3 regions of the Rummeliibacillus sp. BSL5 genome follow, and region 3 is predicted to be linked to each of the others. Evidence: riboswitches for the same ligand, from Rfam matches in the RefSeq annotation. Region 3 holds a riboswitch; each other region holds the start of a gene.

Region 1 (7,286 bases), on a different contig from region 3:
TTGAGATTTCGAGAAACCATTTAATAGTTCCCTGTATTTTGTTATGCTCTTTGCAAAAATGCCCTTGTACGCTCATTCTTAGGTTGATTAAATACCTCTTCTGGCTTGCCATCTTCTACGATAACACCTTGATCCATAAAGACAATACGATCGGAAACTTCCCTTGCAAATTCCATTTCATGTGTCACTATAATCATTGTTAAACCTAGATTCGCCAGCTCTTTCATCACTTTCAAGACTTCTCCTACCATCTCAGGGTCTAAGGCAGATGTCGGTTCGTCAAACAGTAGCGCATCAGGCTGCATAGAGAGGGCTCTGGCAATGGCTACACGTTGTTTTTGGCCACCTGAAAGCTGATGGGGACGAGCATTTTTGTAACGATCCATCCCGACAACCTTTAAATATTTCATCGCCACTTCCTTCGCTTCTTCCTTTGGCCGCTTTAATACTTTTATTGGTCCTACCATACAATTGCTTAATACATCACAGTTATTAAACAGATTAAATTGCTGGAATACCATGCCGAGGTGAGTACGGTATGTATTTAAATTATGCTCTTGGTCCAGTATATCCTGTCCTTTATATAAAATCTTTCCGCCAGTGGGCGATTCAAGCAAGTTAATACAGCGCAGCAGTGTTGATTTCCCTGAGCCCGAAGAGCCAATCACACAAACTACTTCACCCTCCTTAACAGAAAAGTTAATATCTCTTAATACCTCATGTGATCCAAAGGATTTATTGAGATGCATGATATCGATAATGTTTTCCATAGAATCCCTCTCCTTTGTTATTATGATGCCTTCTGTCCGCTCAGCATTTCTTGATTATCTATTAGCTGATATGTTGCATTGCCGGCAAGTTTTCTTTCGAAATATCTCAATATTTGTGTCACTATAATAGTCATAATCAGATAAATGATACAGGCGACAAAGAATGACTCAAAGTAGCGGAAGTTATTTCCTGCAATCGTCTTCGTTTGGAAGAATAATTCGGTAACACCGATCACATTTAACACTGATGTATCTTTAATATTCATAATGTATTGATTGCTTGTAGCTGGCAAAATATTGCGCATTACCTGTGGCAAAACGACATGCACCATCGTTTTCCAATGATTCATACCAATCGCGCGTGCTGCTTCAAATTGTCCATTGTCGATGCTAATAATGCCACCTCGTACGATTTCTGCCATGTAAGCCCCTGTATTGAGAGAAACAATGAACATTGCCGCAAATGTACGGTTCATATCAATGTGAAATATCAGGTCAGAACCAAAGTAAACAACCATCGCCTGCACAATCATTGGGGTTCCGCGGAAAAATTCCACATATACCGATAAAATGATGCTTACGCATTTTAAAAATACTCTTTTAATTCTACTTTTGCTTTTCGGGATTGTATGAATAATACCGATGATTAAGCCAATTAAGGCGCCAAAAATTGTACCAACTGTCGCAATGAGCAACGTCATCCATGCGCCTCTTAAAAACATTGGCCAGTTATTGACGATAATCTCTATAAACCATTCTAAACTCATCTATTTTCCTCCTCCAAACAGCGCCTTAACAGATGCTTATGTCTCTCCTATAACAAAGCTTTAATACATGCCGTATCCTTTAGGCGTAAATATTACATGTTAAAGCGCGATTGATGCAAAGCTAGTGAAAGCTGAAGAGCACTTTCACTAAGTGAACTTTTGCATTATTTGGCTGCTGGTTGTTGTTTAATGGCATCATCCATCATTTTTGTACGCTCTTCTTCTGAGATGCCTTTTAGTATTTCATTGATTTTCTTTGTTAATTTGCTATCTTTCGGTATACCCACTGCTGTTTGTGTATCTTCCGCGGCTGTTTTAAATCCTTTGCCGTCGCTAAATTCAACCATTTTAAATTGATCATTGGCTGAAGTTGCTGATACTGCTTCTGGTTTCTCTGAAACATATGCATCCATCTTGCCTGCTTGTAAAGCCACGCGCATAGCGGAGAAATTATCCGTTGCTGTTTGTTTTTTCACGCCTGGAATTTGATCAATAACTGTATAGTGGAATGTATTTAATTGAGCTGTTACTCTTGCCCCTTTAAAGTCTTCAATTGAAGTAGCATTTTCATATTTACTTCCTTTTTTAACGACCATCACTAGATGAGATGTATAGTAATTGTCAGAGAAGTCGATTGTCTTTTTGCGTTCTTCAGTAGGAGACATCCCTGCAATAATCGCATCTATCTTACCTGAAGCTAAAGCTGGCACTAAACCGTCCCATTCCATTTTAGAAATGACAAGTTTTTTTCCTAAGCCATCTGCAATTTTTTTGGCAATTTGAACATCATATCCACCTGCATATTCAGCGTTCCCTTGAATGGCAACCGCACCATTAGAATCGTCACCTTGCGTCCAGTTAAACGGCGGATAACCTGCTTCCATGCCGACTGTAAATGTGTCGCTTCCTTTGCTGCCTGAAGACTTTGTATCACCAGATTCTTTAGAACTGCACCCTGTTAGAATTAGCACAGCAATTAGTAACATGCTTGATAACAGTGTTCCTATTTTTTTCATATTGATCTCTCCCTTTTTTCTAAATAAAAAAGACTAGAATTATAGACCTGAGTTGAACTCAGGGCTACGTAATTCTAGTCCTAAATCCTCTACTTATATCCCAATTTGAGATAGCACAACTCAATAAACCATAGAAATTTATTGAGACAGTCCTGCAGTTATTCACTGCAGACCCAGCATGCAACAATGAGAAACTTGTTACACACTTCGGCAATATTTCCTTCTTCTTAGACTCATCGCTTTCTCTAACTCCACTAAGAACTAATAAATACTGCGCCTCTACCTCACCGTATAAGTGAGGCTATATTTAGTTATGTTTTAAACAGTCTACAATAGGGATGGAATGGATGTCAATAATATTTCAACAATTTAAAAGATTCTAGCCATCAATCTTCCTCATATTCTTCTTCTGCATAATAGACTTCCCCGCTCATGGCATTAATAGCCATGATTTCTTTTCCAGCTGGAAATTCTGCTTCATAAGTCAAATCATATATAATTAGGTCTTCATCTTCTTCATCATTGACCTCAGTTCGTGCAAGATGCATTTCCAGCTGTTCTTTAAATTTAGCGTCGGCTTCCTCTAAAGGCAGGACTGGTACAATGTCTAGGGTATTTAACTTCCCTTCGTTTGGCAACAGCAGCGAACATTCACGAATAATCCCCGTATATTTCCCTACATTGATATGAATGGTGTAATCACTTAATAGGACACCCTTATGCTGTCTTATAAATGAAAATGTTGTGTATGGCTCAAAGTCAAAGTTTTCGTCAAACTCATCATCTTCTTCTAACTCCAACTCTTCAAAGAATTGTCGTTCCTCTTCTGACAAGTCTTCTTCTGTTATTATGCCATATGACGAATATTCCATTTCCCCTTGCTGTACTTCTAACAGGTACTTTTCATGGACATCGCCCACAATCGCCTCTAGGAACATTTTTGCTTTATTAGCTAATGTAGCTTCTGGCAGTTCTTCTTTCTGCTCTTCCCACTCTACCAGCGATTCGTATTCCATAAACATAGAATCTATGTTTTCAATTTTAATAACAGGTTCTTCTTCATCGGTGTTTTTCGAATTGCCTATATACCAAAAACGATTTGCTCCGTCCTCAATCAATTGCATATCATCAGTTACACCAAGCAATGTTTTTACACTCTCGGTTACTGTAACGGGCTCAAAGGAATTAGCATTTTGCTCCCCATATTCCATAAAATCCTCTTCGTATTGGAGACTACCGTCTACATGTACTCTAAAAGTGCCACTTTTTGGTTTGTAGAGAAGCTGTAATTCCCCATTCAAGTCTGCAATCGCAAGTTCGACAAGCGGTTGTTCAAAAAGAATTTCCCTAGCATCTTCAGCAGAAATCTGAATATCAGGATAGGCTAGCTGATAATACGACTGATTAAAGGTAGCCGACAGGATAAAACCTTGTTTATTTATTTCTAGCGTCACACCTGAATTAGGCAAGAATAGATTTAGTGCAACATCCTTTGCTTCAAACGTTAACAAGTATGATTCACCATTCCATTCAGAAATACTGCGGAAAGTAAGTTCTTTTTGATAGAATTCATCTATAAAATCTTCCGCAATTCCCATCAAATCCTCTTGTGTTAATTCTTCATACTCATCAAGTGACACATCATTGTGTTCCATGATGTCTTCCATTTCAATTAAAAGTGATGCTAATTTTCCGTCTTCTGTTACTTCGATTTGCCCATAAGGCAACTCTCTATTTAAGTCTACAATTTCTCCAACTGTCGGATCGTCCTCATCGTACTGAATAGCAATGACCGGACGCCCAATCATATAATCGCGTAATATAAATTCCCAGCTCTTCATTGGTTTTCTCCCCATATTCATTTAATTTTCTATATCTAATTATTAAGTGGTTAGTATTGTTCATCTATAATAAAAGTGCTCTTTCTACTAAAAGTAGTATCTTCTTTGTTAATTTTACAGTGCTACTACTAAAAAATTCTACCATAAATAATACATTTGGGCTTAAACAAATCAAAAAAAAGCCAGAGGAATTAATCCTCTGGTCCGTTTTCTAAAACACTTTTTTCCATAAGCTCTTTTTCATACCGTTCAATCTCTTCGATTGAATCTGCATACCAGACTCCGGTAAATCTAGATGGTTTTTTTTGCTCGAAATAATCTCCATCATAGTAGGCTAATGGGAATAGTACGCCTTTTTCAACATACTCTTTTATCGCTGTATAGAATGCATCTCGTTGGTCATTTGATCGGTAGGCTAAAAACTTGTTTACTGGCTTTCCAAGTTGTTCGTGTAGTAATAACATGGATGTAGAACCATTTTGTCTAAAGTTCAAATCGATAGCTTTCACTTGGCCATCCTTTGTAATAACAAGGTCAAATCCCGCTACACCGATAAACCCTTTTTCTACACCGCATTCCATAATTTCGCGACCTGCCTGAATGATTTCTTCTGGTACATTCTCTACTAGTATATTTCCACTGTATATTCCGTTGTCATCTGTAATTTGCTTCGATGCACCGATGAATTGGATACCAGTTTCTTCTGAATAAAGGTACTGGCAGCAATAATTCACTTCTATATCAAGACACTCTTCAACAATAACCATTTTTGCATCTTCACTTTTAAATTTGCGGACGGCCGCGACTAGCTGATCGTCAGTGTGACAAATCATAACACCATAGCCCCCAGATGAAGGCAAATCTTCACCTTGTTTTAAAATAAGTGGTAGCTGCCATGATTTAAGCTCTTCCTCTAATTGATCTATGCAAACAACGTCTCGTTTAGGTACATACTGTTTTGGGATGATATCATCGATATTAGCCTTACAGTTCAAATAATTAAACATTTCTGCATCCATCCAATAACAATCTCGACTGATTTCTTCTTCATCATATAAATAATGGAAAACAATTTTCTTTTTCTCTCGGCTCCACTTGTGTAAAACAGCTTCATATTCTTCTTGGTTGCCATATTGATAGGGTTGTTCGGGTATTTCTACCCCTACTATTTCGAACAGTTCTTTGATTTTGTCTGTTTGTGTCGCTTTATGAACCAGCGTTGGTAAATTTGAGATAACTAATTCTCTTGCAGTTAAAAAGTCCAACTGTTCCATGTCCTGCGACATCCAAGGGTTTTCTTGATAAGATGGCCTTGGACTATAGACAGCGTCCTCTCCGTAGATTTGCTTCAATGTAAAGGTTGGTTTTACGACTAGCTGATCCATATTATCTTCTCCTTTTCTATAACCGCACTGTAGCGGTCTTTTTTATCTATTGTGTTTCAATTGTTAGATTCGTCTTTAGTTAACTCTTTATAGCTTTCAAAAATCCCTTATAAGGATGCTATTAATTACCCCTTACTCTCTAACAAGAAACTATATTTCAAAAAGATAACTAAAATCTAAAAGACCTTTACAAATAACTAAAAATAATGTAAATTATCAAATGGCGAACGTTTTATAAATAAATAAAAAATAATATTCGACTTTAGGGGTGTTCCTTTATGGATAATGTATTTGATTACGAAGATATTCAGTTGATTCCTGCAAAATGTATTGTGAATAGTCGATCAGAATGTGATACAAGTGTGACACTTGGCGGACATACTTTTAAGCTTCCAGTGGTCCCTGCAAATATGCAAACAATTATTGATGAAAAGGTAGCAATCCAATTAGCAGAAAATGGCTATTTCTATATCATGCATCGTTTTAATCCTGAACAACGCGCAGACTTTATCAAAGATATGCATGCACGCGGTTTAATTGCATCTATCAGCGTTGGTGTTAAATCGGAAGAATATGACTTTATTGAGACATTAGAAAGAGACGGGCTAACACCTGAATTCATTACTATTGATATCGCTCATGGACATTCCAATGCAGTCATTAACATGATCCAGCATATTAAAAAACATCTCCCTCAATCATTTGTCATTGCAGGTAATGTTGGAACACCAGAAGCAGTTAGAGAATTAGAAAATGCTGGTGCAGATGCAACAAAAGTAGGCATTGGACCGGGTAAGGTATGTATTACTAAGATTAAAACTGGCTTCGGCACAGGCGGTTGGCAATTAGCTGCACTTCGCTGGTGTTCTAAAGCTGCTACTAAACCAATTATTGCTGATGGTGGCATTCGCACACACGGCGATATTGCAAAATCTGTACGTTTTGGCGCTTCTATGGTGATGATTGGCTCTCTATTCGCTGGTCATGAAGAATCACCTGGCGAAACAATCGAAATAAACGGCAAACTTTATAAAGAATACTTTGGCTCTGCATCTGAATTCCAAAAAGGGGAACGTAAAAATGTAGAAGGCAAAAAATTGCATGTTGAACATAAAGGGCATTTAAAAGACACCCTAATTGAAATGGAACAAGATTTACAGTCATCTATTTCATATGCAGGCGGTACAAAACTAGATGCAATTCGCAATGTTGATTATGTAATTGTAAAAAATTCAATTTTCAACGGAGATAAAACATATTAATTTTCTTTACCGGACAAATAAAAAAGCCCTCTACGTCATGCTATATGCTGATCGTAGAGGTTTTTTTCTACCCATTATTAAAAATATTTACTATTATCCGATAAATATTTTGGAAAACTATCACTATACGATTCTTTATGTGATAAAATTAGCTCGCAATTAAGGTAAAAGACACTCATATGCACTATGTACATAACAGAATAAGGGAAATAAAGGATCTAAAATCCACATCACATAAGCTTTTA
Region 2 (7,286 bases), on a different contig from region 3:
AGATGGTTCTATTGATGGGTACATTTATGAAAACGGAAAGAGAATACGCAGTGTAAGTACACAAAACTACTTAGAACAATTAGATAAAGTCAAAAAGCTAAGTACAGTGTCAAAAATAGATTCAGCAGTGTTAAATACAAAAATTGCAGAGTTACTGAAAAACTATACAGAGCATTTCGATGCAATTTTTGGAGACTATGTAGAATGGATTACTGAAGATGAATCAGATTCTCATGATGCCTATCTAACACTAACAGTGCAAATGAACGATTTAAAAAAGATTATAGGAAAGCTAGAGCATACAGATGCAACTATAGCGAATGATAAAGCCATCAGAGAAAAATTAGATTTTTTATATGGTAGACAAGAGATTGAACATGCGAATGGCGAGATTTTAGATGGGGAATATAAAGGGAATATTTACAGAAAGGGTGAATTAGTTGGTTCGCGTGAAGATGTTGCGTTAGAGAATGCAACTAAAGCATTTGAAAAAGTGTCTACTGATAAATCAGCGACAATACAACAAAAAATCGATGCTTTAACTGCACAAGTATTGGCGGCAAATGTTGTGTTTACGGCCGCAAAAGCACCCGAATATCCTAATGTGAAATTTGATACGAAGGGAGCCGAGAGAGTACTGCGAGATAGCAAAGTTTCACGACGTGCACTTGTAAAAGAAGCAGCACAGCAACAAGAAACAATCAACACGGATGCTTTAGAAAAAGAACTTATCGCAGGCTTCGCTGAACTTAATGAAAAAATATCGTTTGATCAACCTTCTGCCACAGCAACATATGAACCACTAGCTGTGAATGAAGAAGCAACAGGGACTTTTGATGACAAGGGCTTTGCATACTATGCTATCAATGTTGATCAAGTAGAAGGAAACTATTACTTTACTGGAAATGCAGATGTGCCAAATCAGGTTTTTTGGATGAGTGACGCAAAAGAAAAAATCAACGATGTGGATGAAGAAGTACCGGAAAAATTACGTTATCTCGAAAAAGGTATGCGCTATGTGGCAGTGCAAGGGGAACCGAATGCACCGTACCATTTCAAACTGTATCAAAAAATATATAACTATACGACTATGGCTGAACTTCTTCCTGGTAGAGATGGAGCAGTGGAATTGCCGTACTATCAACATTCTACACCATCCGTTGATCTTAACCTAACAACTGATAAACATATCATGCTGTATGCACTAGAAAACGAAAATTCATTTGAATCGCCGATTGAAAATCTGATACTGACGAATAAAGAAACAGGTGAAACATATCCAGTCGTTAAAATTTCGAGAACATTTTTCTCAACCAATGCGCCAAATGGCAAGTATTCATTATCGATGACATCTACAAAAAAAGGAGTTCCAGGGCATGTGGGCATTTACTATGAAACGTCACCACAATTAAAAATGAATGAACCGAATCAAAACAATCGTTTTTATACGCTGAACGTTGAAAAAGATACGAAATTTAAATTTGTATTAACGTCAAATCATACTCAATATGGTAATAATAAAATGCGTTTTTATGATCAAAATCATAAACTAATTAAACATGTACCATTCGATACTGGGGACAAGCCGCGTGAATTTGTCTATACGGTAAAGAAAGGACGTTATAGCATATCCATGGACGATCCTTCTATTACCATTACAGCTACATTGAAATAAGCGACTTCTATAATAGTAGAAAAGGAGAATCTTGATTAAAAAGATTCTCCTTTCTTTTGTTCAAATTTAAAAGAAGGAGAGTTGACGGTACAAACATCCTTTATCTAAAAAAAAGCAACCGTCCTTAAGGAGGAGGCTGCTTTTTTTAATGATTATTTATTGAGGTTCCTCCGCTTCGGCGATTGCTTTGGTTTGATGGACCGTGCCGCGTGGATGGTTAGGAGGAGCATAGATTGAATACAGCTTGATTGGCTTGTTGCCTGTATTGGTCAGATTATGCCATGTGCCAGCTGGAACGAAAAAGACATAATCATCCCGCACTGGTTGCTGGAAGTCTAAGAACTGTTTATTCTTACCCATTTGTACAAGGCCTTCGCCTTCTTCAATGCGAATAAACTGGTCCGTATGCGGGTGAATCTCCAAACCAATATCTCCTCCGACTGGAATGCTCATCAGAGTAAGCTGCAAATGCTCACCGGTCCATAGCGCTGTGCGGTAGTTTGTGTTTTGTTTTGTTGCTGTGTCTATATTGATAGCAAAAGGTGCTGGACCATAATCTCTTAAATAAACACTATTCGGACTTTGGTAGGTTTGCTGGTATTGATTTTGAAACTGGTAAGGGGAGGGGCTATTCGGATAATAGCCGTGGGTTGTTCCGCAAGATGGACAATGATAGTGATACAAAACATCATTCCTTTTTTACTATACTGTACGCTTCTCGCGGAACTTTGGTGCCTATTTTAAATTAACTTTTTAAAGCTGTGTCTTCTTTACATACAGTCTGCAATAGATGCTGCAACTCAGTAGTTTCTTCTTCATTAAGGGGTATTAAAGGCAAACGTACACCGCCTACTGCTATTCCTCTCAGATTCAGTCCGGCTTTTACAGGGCAAGGGTTAGGTGCGCTAAATAGTCCTTTGAATATAGGGAGAAGCCTACGATGATCTACCGCAGCTTCCATCACATTCCCGTTTTTAAACTTTTCCATCATCGCTTGCATTTCATTTCCAATAATATGGGAAGATACAGAAATAACGCCAGTAGCGCCAATCGATAAAGATGGCAGTGTTAAATGGTCTTCTCCTGTATAGACACTGAAATCATTGGGTGTTTGCGTAATGAGTTCAGCCATTGCATCCAAATTTCCGCTCGCATCTTTAATGGACACGATGTTATTAATCGCGGCAAGGCGAGTGACTGTTTCAACGGTTAGATTGACAACACTTCTTCCAGGGATATTGTAGAGAATGATTGGTAGCTGCGTTGAATCCGCAATTGCTTTGAAGTGCTGATAAAGACCTTCTTGTGATGGTTTATTATAGTAAGGTGCAACAAGCATGATTCCATCCACACCAGTATGTTCAGCAGATTTAGTCAGTTCAATGGATGCCCTTGTATTATTAGATCCGGTGCCTGCAATAACAGGAACCCTATGGTTTACTTCATCTACGACAAATTGAAATAAACTAATTTTTTCTGCCGTTGTGAGTGTAGGGGATTCACCTGTAGTGCCAGCTACCACAATGCCATCTGAGCCGTTTTCGATAAGATAATTAATCAGCTCACGAGTAGCTCTAAAGTCAATATTTCCTTGTTGGTCAAATGGGGTCACCATCGCCGTTATAATTCTTCCAAAATTCATTGCTTCTCCACTTCCTTTTCATTTTTTGGAGAAGGGCAGTATAGAAAATAACGCAAAAAAAGCAGCAACGTGATGTGACTACGTTGCTGCGAGAATTCATAAAGTCATCTCCATGCGTACGATAGCCCTCCATATAGTTTCCTACATGACAGTCCTGTGTTTATTCAACAACAGGCCCAGCAATAGAGAAATATGAGTTTCTCTAAGCTTCGGCAAATTCCCCTTTCCACTGCAGTAGTCGGATCTCATCATCCTCTTGCAGCTTACTCATGGTTTTTGCGCCTCTATCCTTATTTCAAAAGATATTGAAATAAGTGAATATTCAATTACAGAAAGTATAGCAGTCTAGCTATGCTTTTACAAGATAGAAAGCCAAATATTATTATATTTCTCTGTTTTTAATATCGGCATTCATATTGCCAGCTGTAAGCGTATCATCAAGATTGTTCTTTTTAAGGTCATTATCGTTTTGATTTGCAGGATCGTACAATTCTTGCTCTGTAATAGCACCACGATTTGCCGCATCTACATCGCTATCTGTGACAGAAGCATCACCAGTCGTTTCAATGCGTGCTTCCTCGCGTTTTAGATTATCAGTGACTTGTTCTGTTTCGGTCACTTGTTTTTTACCAATGACTACTTCTTCGTTTACCACTGGTCTTTTAGTCACTTCAATTTGTTCTTCGACGATTGGAATACGGATTGTGTCGTCTTCGCCCATTGGAGCATAAGCATCTGTAGTGGCAGCTGCTTCATCGGTAACTTTTCGTCTTTCCACATATACTTCATCGTGTGTGACAGGTACATTGACTGTTTGTGGTTCTTCCACAACATCTTTGTGAACTTCAACCTCACCAGTTTGTACTTGGTCTTTTTCAACATCAAGTTGTTCTTTGCGCAATTTTAATGTTTGCTCATCTGCCACTGTATTATTAACATCCACTGTATCATTAGTAGCTACTGTGGTATCAAGACCTACATTTGCCTCTTGGTTGTCTACTGGTGTTAGTGGGTCAGCAGTGCCTAAAAGGGCATCATCTTCTTTGTTTGCTAAAAGTAGAATACGGCCATCGTTAATATCGCGTTCGTAGCGACGAGCAGATTCTTCATCAAAGCCAAGTGTTAAGAAATATTCGTAATAAGATGCATGGTCCACATCTGTGTGGAAATCACCTTTAAATACTGCTGCTAGGCGATCGAAGAAACCTTCATCTTCTTCCATATTGCGACCGCCGACATCTTCTGTTAGTACGCCTGTTTCATTTTTTACGACTGATGGAGCAGAAGGGAAGTTTGTTGTATTAAGTGCAATTGAGAAATCGTCAGTTGCATATCCTTTTTGACGATATTCATCAATAGCTTTAATCACTTCCGCGCTTGAGTTATAAATTCCTAATACTTTTTTATCCATGTGTATTACCTCCATTATTTGTTTCATTTTTTTGATATGTGATTACAACATAAATATACCCGAATCTCTTTCAACGAAACGCTTAAGCATAAAAGAATGTTTGTTTTAGAATTAGTAAAATGTGACAATGATGAAGAAGATAAACGCTAAAGAAAGGTGCTTATATATATGAAAAAAGCCGTATTTTTAGATCGTGATGGGGTCATTAATGAGGTACTAACCAATAGGGTAAAGTTTGTGAACAAACCGAAAGATTTGTATTTCTTACCGGGTGTTCCCGAAGCCATAAAAAAATTGAATGCTTATTTTGATTTTGTGTTTGTGGTCACCAATCAGGGCGGTGTAGGTCTTGGATATATGAAAGAATCGGAATTGAAAAAAATCCACTTGCATATGATTGAGGAGTTAAAGAAACAGGGAGCTCAGGTGGATGAGGCAGTCTATTGTCCACATAAACCAAAAGCTGGTTGCGCTTGCCGAAAGCCTAATAGCAAGTTAATTGAAGACTTAGCAACAAAATATGAAGTTGACTTATCAAAATCATTTATGGTTGGTGATACGGATACAGATATAATGGCGGGGAAGAAAGCAGGGACGAAAACAGTTTATTTAGGTGAACGCGATCCACTAGCCGATGCAGTATGTAATGACCTGAGCGAAGCGGCAGAATGGATTATAGCACATCAATAGTTTGCATCTGTAATGTACCTATTGTACAACGTGAACGTACAAAAGTTGTTTTGCTAGGGAGTTTCAATTCTTTGACACATGATTACTTGCAGAATACGATAAATTAGTGAAGAAATGAAAAATAGGAGGTCAATATGTATGGCAGATTTATTTGAAGAATATACATTGAAAAACGGGGTAACATTGCGCAATCGAGTGGTAATGGCACCTATGACGAACTACTCTGGTAATGACGATGGTACCGTTACAGACGCGGAGGTTGCTTATTATGACCGCCGTTCAAAAGGTGTCGGTATGATTGTGACAGCTTGCACGCATGTCTTAGAAAACGGCAAAGGTTTTCCAAGACAGTTTGCTGGATATGATGACAAGTTTATCCCTAGTCTAAAACGCGTGGCTAATGTGATTCATGCTGGAGGAGCAAAAGCAGTACTTCAAATTTTCCATGGTGGCAGACGCTCTATTCCTGAAGAGGTGCCGAATGGCGAAATCGTGAGTGCAAGCGATGTCGCTTTTCCAGACAATGCAACACCAAGACCAATGACAACGGAAGAAGTAAAAGAAGCAATCAAAGCCTATGGCGAAACAACGCGTCGTGCGATTGAAGCAGGCTATGACGGCGTTGAGATTCATGGGGCGAACACATACTTATTGCAACAATTTTTCTCTGCCCACACGAATAAAAGAACAGATGAATATGGTGGAGTAATTGAGAACCGTATGCGCTTTCCATTAGAGGTTCTGCGTGAAGTAAAACAAGTGGCTAAAAAGCATGCCAAAGAAGCCTTTATCATTGGCTATCGCTTCTCACCTGAAGAACCTGAAGAAAACGGGATTACAATGGATGATACGATCCAACTTGTAGATGCTTTGGCTGCAGAAGGGCTGGATTATCTGCATGTATCACATATGGAATTCTTTACGAAGCCGCATCGTTTTACTGGCGACAAAGAAAAGACACGTGTTCAACTGTTAATTGAAACGATCAATGGCCGTACTGCATTGATTGGGGTAGGTTCCATTTATAGTTTCGACGATGCAGTGAAAGCATTGGAGACAGGTGTCGATCTTGTTGCATTAGGTCGTGAATTATTAATTGAACCGGATTGGGTGCAAAAGGCGCAAGAAAATCCTTCATCGATCCGAACAGAAATGGATATGTCTATGCAGAAAGAATTAGCGATCCCTGACCCGATGTGGGAAGCGCTTAAAAGACCAAATTGGATTCCTGGAATGAAGGCTTGACTTGACAGAATTTTTGACAAATAGTATGCTACTAATAATGAATTAGTTATAGAACATTTTAGCAAATAGCTATAGCGATATGGCCATTTGAAAAGATGGAACTATAATACGGTATTCTTCTAAATGGAAGAATGAATATTAAAGGTAGACGATTAATCCCCATTCGAGATGGGTTCGTTAAAAGTAAACCGATAATTTCTTTGTTTAATAGTGCCTTGCGCCTTTTAAATGATGAAATTGTCGGTTTTTTTATGTAAAAAAAGGAGGGATTTTGGATGTCGTGGCCACTATTGTTTCTCATTTTTCTTGGACTTTCTCTAGGGAGCGGATTGTGTATCCTGCATCCGCAAGTCCCGCTTCGATTCATTCGCATTCATATCGGCATGCTGGCGTTAGCACCAATTGCCGCTTTATTAGGCCTTATTTTTTCTAAAGGAGATTATTTCCTAGGAGCATTACATTTTGATTCATTATCATGGCTCTGGTCTCTGTTTGTTTTGACAATTGGATTAATCGTTCAGCGATATTGTGTCCATTACTTGCTAGGCGATAAGTCGTACCGCAAGTACTTTGCACTTTTGACTATCACTACTTCAGCTGATGCCCTTGCATGGTTATCTGAT
Region 3 (7,286 bases):
CCTTCAATTAGAATATCCTGAATTGAAATATGCCATTATGACACCTTTTTTGGATCAAGAGAAGAGATGGAATGAAGCAAAGCAAGAAAAATATGAAATGATACTCTCTCTCGCTGATTACACCACAAGTCTAACGAATCGTCCTTATGAAGCACCTTGGCAGTTTGTTGAGAGCAATAAATTTCTTATTCAGCATTCGGATGGCATTTTAATAGTATACGATGAGGAAAATGAAGGCTCGCCAAAGTATATAAAAAAACTTGCCGCGCAGTATGCCGACAAGTTTGACTATGAAATTCTTTTAATAAATGCGTATGACCTGCAATTAATTGCTGAGGAAGAACAAATGAAAAAGTGGGAAATGTAAATGCCCCTCCTCAACACTTTCTAGATGTTGAAGAAGGGCACCGTTTTATTCTATAAATTCCTCCTTCATTAATAGAAGGAAACTGATTTGTACTAATGAACCTGACCATAACTCTTATTTTTCGGAAGCTCTTTGCCTTTAGTTGAAACGGCTTCTCTTTTCATTGAACTATCCAAAGAACTTGATTTTACCTTTTCACTACGGCCCCAAGGAAGCATATTAAAGACTATATTCATTGCAATTGCTGTTACACTTCCTGCCACTATGCCATTACTTGTTAATATACGTACACTTTCTGGTAAGATGTCGAAAATTTGAGGAACTACAGTCACGCCAAGCCCCATTCCTACCGCACATGCCACGATCATAGGGTTACCTTCTGTTTCACCAATAACAGAGCCTAACATTTTAATCCCTTGTGAAACCACCATGCCAAACATAGCAATCATAGCCCCACCAAGCACAGCAGTTGGAATAACTGTCGTTAATGCCGCAATTTTAGGTAAGAATCCTAATGTTACAAGGAAAATACCAGTAATAAAGATGACTGCGCGATTTTTAACACCAGTCAACTGCATAAGACCTACATTTTGTGAAAAAGCAGTATATGGGAATGAGTTAAAGATTCCACCGATAATAGAAGCTAAGCCCTCTGAACGATATCCTCTTGCAAGTGCTTTATCATCAATTGGCGTATTAGTCATATCACTTAATGCAAAATAAGAACCTGTTGATTCAACCAAAGATACTAGAGCCACCAGCGTCATAGTAATAATAGGTACAACGTGAAACTCTGGTGTTGCGAAGTAAAATGGCGTTACGATTTGGCCCCATGCTGCTTCTTTTACAGGAGTAAAGTCAACTTTACCCATAAAACCTGCCACAATTGTGCCAAGTACTAGCCCGATCAGTATTGCAATCGAACGAAAGAATCCATTTGTGAATCGGTATAACAAGATAATCGCAAGAAGCGTGCCAAACGCAAGTGTAATGTTAGAAGCAGATCCGAAATCAGCTGCTCCTTGTCCACCACCCGCATTGTTGATAGCTACTGGAATTAATGTAATCCCGATGATTGTCACAACACTACCTGTCACAACTGGCGGGAAGAATTTAACCAGTTTACCAAAGAAACCTGAAATCAAAACAATAATTAAGCCTGAAGTGATGACCGCACCATAAATTGAACCAAGGCCATATTTGTCGCCAATGCCAATAATAGGTGTAACGGCTGTAAACGTACACCCGAGCACTAAAGGAAGGCCAATACCAAATACTTTGCCTCGTGCAACTTGCAATAATGTAGCAATCCCACACATCATGATATCAATCGAAACTAAGTACGTTAGTTGTGTTGTATTAAACTTTAACGCCCCACCAATTATAAGCGGCACTAATATAGCACCTGCATACATCGCCAATAAGTGTTGAATGCCCAGTGTTGCAAGTTTTGCTTTGTTCATTCTTTGCCGCCTCCTAAGAAAATTGGATTTCTTTGTTTTCTAATGATGAAACAATCGCCAGTGAATCCACTCGATATCCTTTATCGCGTAAAACTTGACCACCTTGTTGGAATCCTTTTTCGATAACAATACCGATACCGCTAATAGTTGCCCCTGCTTGTTCGATAAGATGAATTAAGCCTTTAGCTGCTTCGCCATTAGCTAAGAAATCATCAATGACAAGTACTACATCATCTTCTGTTAAGTAATCTTTTGAAACTGTCAGCGTGCTAGTTACTTTCTTAGTGAATGAATATACTTCAGTTGTATATAGGTTATCAATCAACGTCACCGATTTGCTTTTACGTGCAAAGACTACAGGCACTTCTAAAAGAAGGCCAGCCATCACAGCTGGTGCTATGCCGGATGATTCGATTGTTAATATTTTTGTAATTCCTTCATTTTTATAAAGCTCCGCGAATTCTTGACCAATTTTTTTCATCAATTGTGGATCAATCTGATGATTTAAGAAAGAATCTACTTTTAAAACTCCCTCTGATATTACTTTACCTTCGTTTACGATTTTATCCTGAAGTGCTTTCAACACGAGGAACTCCCTTCTTTTCGTTAGCACCTCAGCTTTTTTGCGTACAAAAAAGCCGAAGAACTAATACATCCAATCATCTACGAGTGGAGCAAAGTCCTTCGACTTATTGTCGAAAGTAATAGCAAATAGAAAGTAATGAACAAACTATTTACTAGATTGCTTCTCATAGTCAGATCATTTACGGTAATCTGGTAGAAACTTGCAGGCCATATTCCTGCTATTATATGAGTGAATGTTATGTAATTTTGATTATCTTTATTATAGCATGTAAAACGTAAAATTCAATATAAATTCTCTTTGTAAGTGTTGGTAAATAACCCAAATCCGAATAAATAGATTATTTATTATGATAGAAACATTTAAAAAGCGAACATTATATTAAACGAATTGGCTCAATTCACAATAAAAAAGCTAATCTACCAACGTTGATAGATTAGCTTTCAAGATTTAAATTATTGTACTTGGCGTTTCGTTGTCAGATCTGCTTCTTCTAGACGTACAACCTTTGTTTTACATTTCAGTTTATGGCCAAACCAGATAATAAGGAAGATTGGCAAGCCAATATAGGATACTAGGATGCCATACCAATCAATATGGTCGCCTGTAAACGCTGTGTAGTTTTGCCCTAAGATAACGATCGCACAAAGGACAAAGGCAAAAATCGGGCCAAATGGGAAAAATTTAGAGCGATACGGCAACTCTGAGAGATCACGACCCTGTGCCACAAATGCTTTTCGGAAACGATAATGACTGGTCGCTATACCAAGCCATGCAATGAAACCGCACATACCAGAAGCATTTAAGAGCCAGATATACACTGTACCAGATCCAAAAAGTGATGCCAAAAAGGATAAACAAGCCACTGCTACTGTTAAAACAAGTGCTGCAACAGGAACACCGCGGTTGTTTAGTTTTTTGAAAATCTTCGGTGCATTACCTTCCATTGCTAATTCACGTAATGTACGAGATGCTGCATATAACCCTGAGTTGCCGGCTGAAAGAATCGCTGTAAGGATAACTGCGTTCATCACAGAAGCAGCAAAGGCAATGCCTGCATTTTCAAATATTAATGTAAAAGGACTTACTGCCACGTCATCGCTATTTGCTAAACGTGCATCCGTATAAGGAATTAATAAGCCGATCGCTAAGATAGCTAAAACATAAAACAATAGAATTCGCCAAAAGACCGAGCGTACAGCCTGTGGGATTGTTTTTTCTGGATTTTCCGTTTCACCAGCTGTAATCCCAAGCAATTCTGTCCCTTGGAAGGAGAAGCCTGCAGCTAAGAAAATGCCTAATGTAGCAAAAAATCCACCATGGAAAGGCGCGTCGCCTTTAAAGAAATTAGTAAATCCAACAGGAGCATGTCCGCCGAGAATACCAAAAATCATTAAGAAACTAATGATAATAAATATAATAATTGTTGCTACTTTGATAAGCGCAAACCAATATTCGCTTTCACCAAAACTTTTTACTGACAAAAAGTTTAAAGTAAAGATAATTATAAGAAATGCAGCGCTCCAAATAAATGAAGGTGTGTGTGGGAACCAATATTTCATAACAATCGCTACAGCTGAAATTTCAGCTGCAATCGTTACTGCCCAGTTGTACCAATAATTCCAACCAAGCGCGAATCCTAATGAAGGATCAACAAATTTGGAAGCATATGTGCTGAATGATCCTGATACAGGCATATAAGCGGCCATTTCCCCTAAACTTGTCATAAGGAAAAATACCATTACACCAATTAGTCCATAAGCTAACAGTGCTCCTCCGGGACCCGCTTCTGCAACTGAGTTGCCGCTTGCTAAAAGTAGGCCTGTACCGATTGTACCGCCAAGTGAAATCATGGAAATATGGCGACTTTTTAAGCTGCGTTTCAGTTTCTGTTGTGTATTTGAATGAGAATCATGTTTAATGTTTGTTCGTATTCCTGCATTTGTATGTGTTTCTACTCTATTCATAACTCTCCTCTTTCCGTTTTTCATTGCAAGAAAAGGTCGAGCTGAAGGTATTCTTCGCCGCTGTCTATTACAGCTAAAATTTAAATAAAAAAGCCATCACATATATAACTGAGATGGCGTCCGAATTCCCCATCAACCTTGATCAAGATAGCTCAACACGCCGACTTTGGCGTGACAGTTCTGCACCTTTCGATAGCAGCCCCAGCACTAGCAATAAAAAGCTTGCTTGTACTTCGGCAATATTCCCTTTTTAATCGAGTCCTAAACGCTTTCTCGCCTCGTCGATTATACTCATGAATACCGCGACCTCTACCTCATCTATTGGATGAGGCATGCAATATATAGTTTTAAGTTACCTACATTGTAATATATTAAGCACATAACTACAAGGGTAAATAGAAAATTACTATATTTTAGAAAGAAGTGGACATGTTTTGTAAAACAAATATTGATAAAGCAAAATGATTCCTGTACGTTTTTATTATCTATTATAAATTCAAAAGGAGGATTTCCTTTGGCTTCAGAACAAGCTACGAACCGAAACAAGAAGCTGTCATGGGACAAAAAAACATGGCTTTTAGTGCTCGGTATTATCTTTATCGCCACAACATTGCGATCCCCTCTCACTGCTGTTGGCCCTATTATTGCAGATATTAAAGAAGAGCTCACTATATCAAATGTGTGGGCGGGATTGATTACAACTATCCCCTTGCTTGCATTTGCAGTTGTCTCACCATTTGTCCCTAAAATTTCACGACGTTTTGGATTTGAAAGAACATTGTTATCAGCCTTAATACTTTTGGCTATTGGTATCTTAATGCGTTCAGCGGGCAGTGTCTTTTTCTTATTCTTTGGAACGATTATCATCGGAGTTGCTATTTCATTTGGCAATGTCCTCTTGCCTGCTCTTATTAAATTAAAGTTTCCTCTTCAAGTAGGATTGTTAACAGCACTTTATTCTGTTTCCATGAACCTATCCGCCAGTATAGCAGCAGGCGTGAGCAATCCAATAGCAGAAACAACAATCGGATGGAAAGGAGCTCTTGCCTGTTGGGGTATTCTGGCCATTCTCGCTATCATAGTATGGCTACCACAATTGCGGAATCATGTGAAGGTAATAAACAGCAATGAACCTTCTCAACGTAATAAACCTATGTGGAAGTATCCTCTTACATGGGCTATTACCTTCACGATGGGGCTACAATCCCTGTTGTTTTATACGACGGCTACTTGGATTCCAGGACTGCTTGAAACCCAAGGCATGAGCCCGAGCAAAGCGGGATGGATGTTTTCTATTCTACAGATAGCACAATTGCCAATGACTTTTTTAACCCCGATTCTTGCAGGTAAAAAAGCTGACCAAAGGCCGCTCGTTGCATTATTGTCACTGTTTTACTTTGCAGGCTTTGCAGGTATATTTATGAATTGGACAGAGCTTACATTGTTATGGATGTTAATGATTGGATTCGCCGGAGGGGCATCCTTTAGTCTTTCTATGATGCTTTTCTCCCTTCGTTCTCGCAACGCACAAGAAGCAGCTGAGCTTTCAGGCACTGCACAATCCATCGGTTATTTGCTAGCTGCGATAGGACCTGTACTATATGGCTTTATCCATGACAGCTTCCATAGTTGGCATGCCGCTAACAGCTTATATCTTATTGTCACAGTCCTTTTGTTCGTCTTTGCATTCATTTCTGCTAAAGACCGATTTGTAACGAAAGAACAATAACAAAAGCGCCATTAGCCTGTAGCTAATGAGCGCTTTTTCATTTGTATTCTCTAGTCTTCCAATATCTTAAAAGGTGACGACCGATAAGAATACGCTGGCGAGTTCTTTTTATTTTTATACGGTTTATGAAAAATATGCGTTAAAGCCGGTGATAGAGGCGGAATAAGCCAAGTCCAATTGCCTGTTACATCTCTATTTTCCGCTTCTTCGTTCATTTCAAAACGTTTAAATTGCTGTGCTGCAGTGTGATGATCCACAATACTGACACCATCTTCCCGGAAAGAATACAAAACGGCTTCATTTAATTCTATTAGTGCACGATCTTGCCATAAGTTTGTGTTTGATCGCATATCTAAGCCCATCTTCTTCGCAATTAAAGGAAGCTGATTATAACGATTTTCGTCTGCAAGATTTCTTGCACCAATTTCCGTTCCCATATACCAACCGTTAAAAGGAGCGGCAGTATAGACGACTCCCCCTATCTCAAGAGGCATACTTGAAATGATAGGAACTGCATACCACTTTAAATGCAACTCAGAAAACCAGCTATATTCTGGATGCCTGATTTCCACTTCATTTATGTATATAGAAGGAATCTCAAAGAACTTAGGTGGCCGATTATCAACTTGAATAACTAAAGGCAACACGTCAAATTGCCTTCTCTTCCCTTTCCATCCAAGTTTTAAGCACTCATTTGTAAAAGCAACCGAATCCGCATCACCTACAATGGTTTGATCTTCACATTCATAACCCGCATAGCGTATCAATTGATGATTCCAAATACGGACACGGCCGGGCTCAAAAATTGTGATACAAGGCTTGATCTTCCCATTATTAAAGGCATATTCAATATGACTTATCAATTTTTGAAAAATAGTTTCTTCTTCTAATACGCCCCGTTCATCCTTCACCTGAAGGGTTTTCCAAAACAACCTGCCTATACACTTATTGCTGTTCCTCCAAGCAACCTGAGCACCGTAGCTCAATTCTTCAGGAGTATGATTATAACTTCCATTTTCCTCAATTTCTTGACGTACCTCTTTCAAACGATGATCTAATTGTTCATCCGGCAAATGATTCTCTTTATAATATAAAGTCAAAAAAGCGACTGCTTCATCTATTATGGCCATTATGTCCTCCTCGACCTGTCATTACCCCTATGATAAATCAAAAAAAT

Evidence for each region. Region 3 has a riboswitch for lysine ahead of RCJ93_RS15795 (amino acid permease). Riboswitches for the same ligand answer to the same signal wherever they lie in the genome.
Region 1: linked by a shared signal. The riboswitch ahead of RCJ93_RS14025 (transporter substrate-binding domain-containing protein) and the one ahead of RCJ93_RS15795 (amino acid permease) in region 3 are both predicted to bind lysine.
Region 2: linked by a shared signal. The riboswitch ahead of dapA (4-hydroxy-tetrahydrodipicolinate synthase) and the one ahead of RCJ93_RS15795 (amino acid permease) in region 3 are both predicted to bind lysine.

Annotation. Positions count from the first base shown of each region.
Region 1 is NZ_JAVGCV010000005.1:90,342-97,627, forward strand. Features, by position in the region: gene RCJ93_RS14015 (amino acid ABC transporter ATP-binding protein) at 42-770, opposite strand; gene RCJ93_RS14020 (amino acid ABC transporter permease) at 791-1,537, opposite strand; gene RCJ93_RS14025 (transporter substrate-binding domain-containing protein) at 1,702-2,553, opposite strand; lysine riboswitch at 2,657-2,843, opposite strand; gene RCJ93_RS14030 (hypothetical protein) at 2,940-4,394, opposite strand; gene ldmS (L-aspartate--L-methionine ligase LdmS) at 4,586-5,779, opposite strand; gene guaC (GMP reductase) at 6,058-7,041, shown strand.
Region 2 is NZ_JAVGCV010000003.1:78,114-85,399, reverse strand. Features, by position in the region: gene RCJ93_RS12090 (hypothetical protein) at 1-1,675, shown strand, start outside; gene RCJ93_RS12085 (cupin domain-containing protein) at 1,832-2,359, opposite strand; gene dapA (4-hydroxy-tetrahydrodipicolinate synthase) at 2,421-3,317, opposite strand; lysine riboswitch at 3,432-3,612, opposite strand; gene RCJ93_RS12075 (YsnF/AvaK domain-containing protein) at 3,700-4,728, opposite strand; gene RCJ93_RS12070 (D-glycero-alpha-D-manno-heptose-1,7-bisphosphate 7-phosphatase) at 4,897-5,418, shown strand; gene RCJ93_RS12065 (NADH-dependent flavin oxidoreductase) at 5,557-6,663, shown strand; gene RCJ93_RS12060 (NADH dehydrogenase subunit 5) at 6,939-7,286, shown strand, end outside.
Region 3 is NZ_JAVGCV010000009.1:803-8,088, forward strand. Features, by position in the region: gene RCJ93_RS15780 (SLOG family protein) at 1-367, shown strand, start outside; gene RCJ93_RS15785 (nucleobase:cation symporter-2 family protein) at 460-1,830, opposite strand; gene RCJ93_RS15790 (xanthine phosphoribosyltransferase) at 1,844-2,413, opposite strand; purine riboswitch at 2,563-2,664, opposite strand; gene RCJ93_RS15795 (amino acid permease) at 2,869-4,380, opposite strand; lysine riboswitch at 4,521-4,700, opposite strand; gene RCJ93_RS15800 (CynX/NimT family MFS transporter) at 4,895-6,109, shown strand; gene RCJ93_RS15805 (nitric oxide synthase oxygenase) at 6,160-7,239, opposite strand.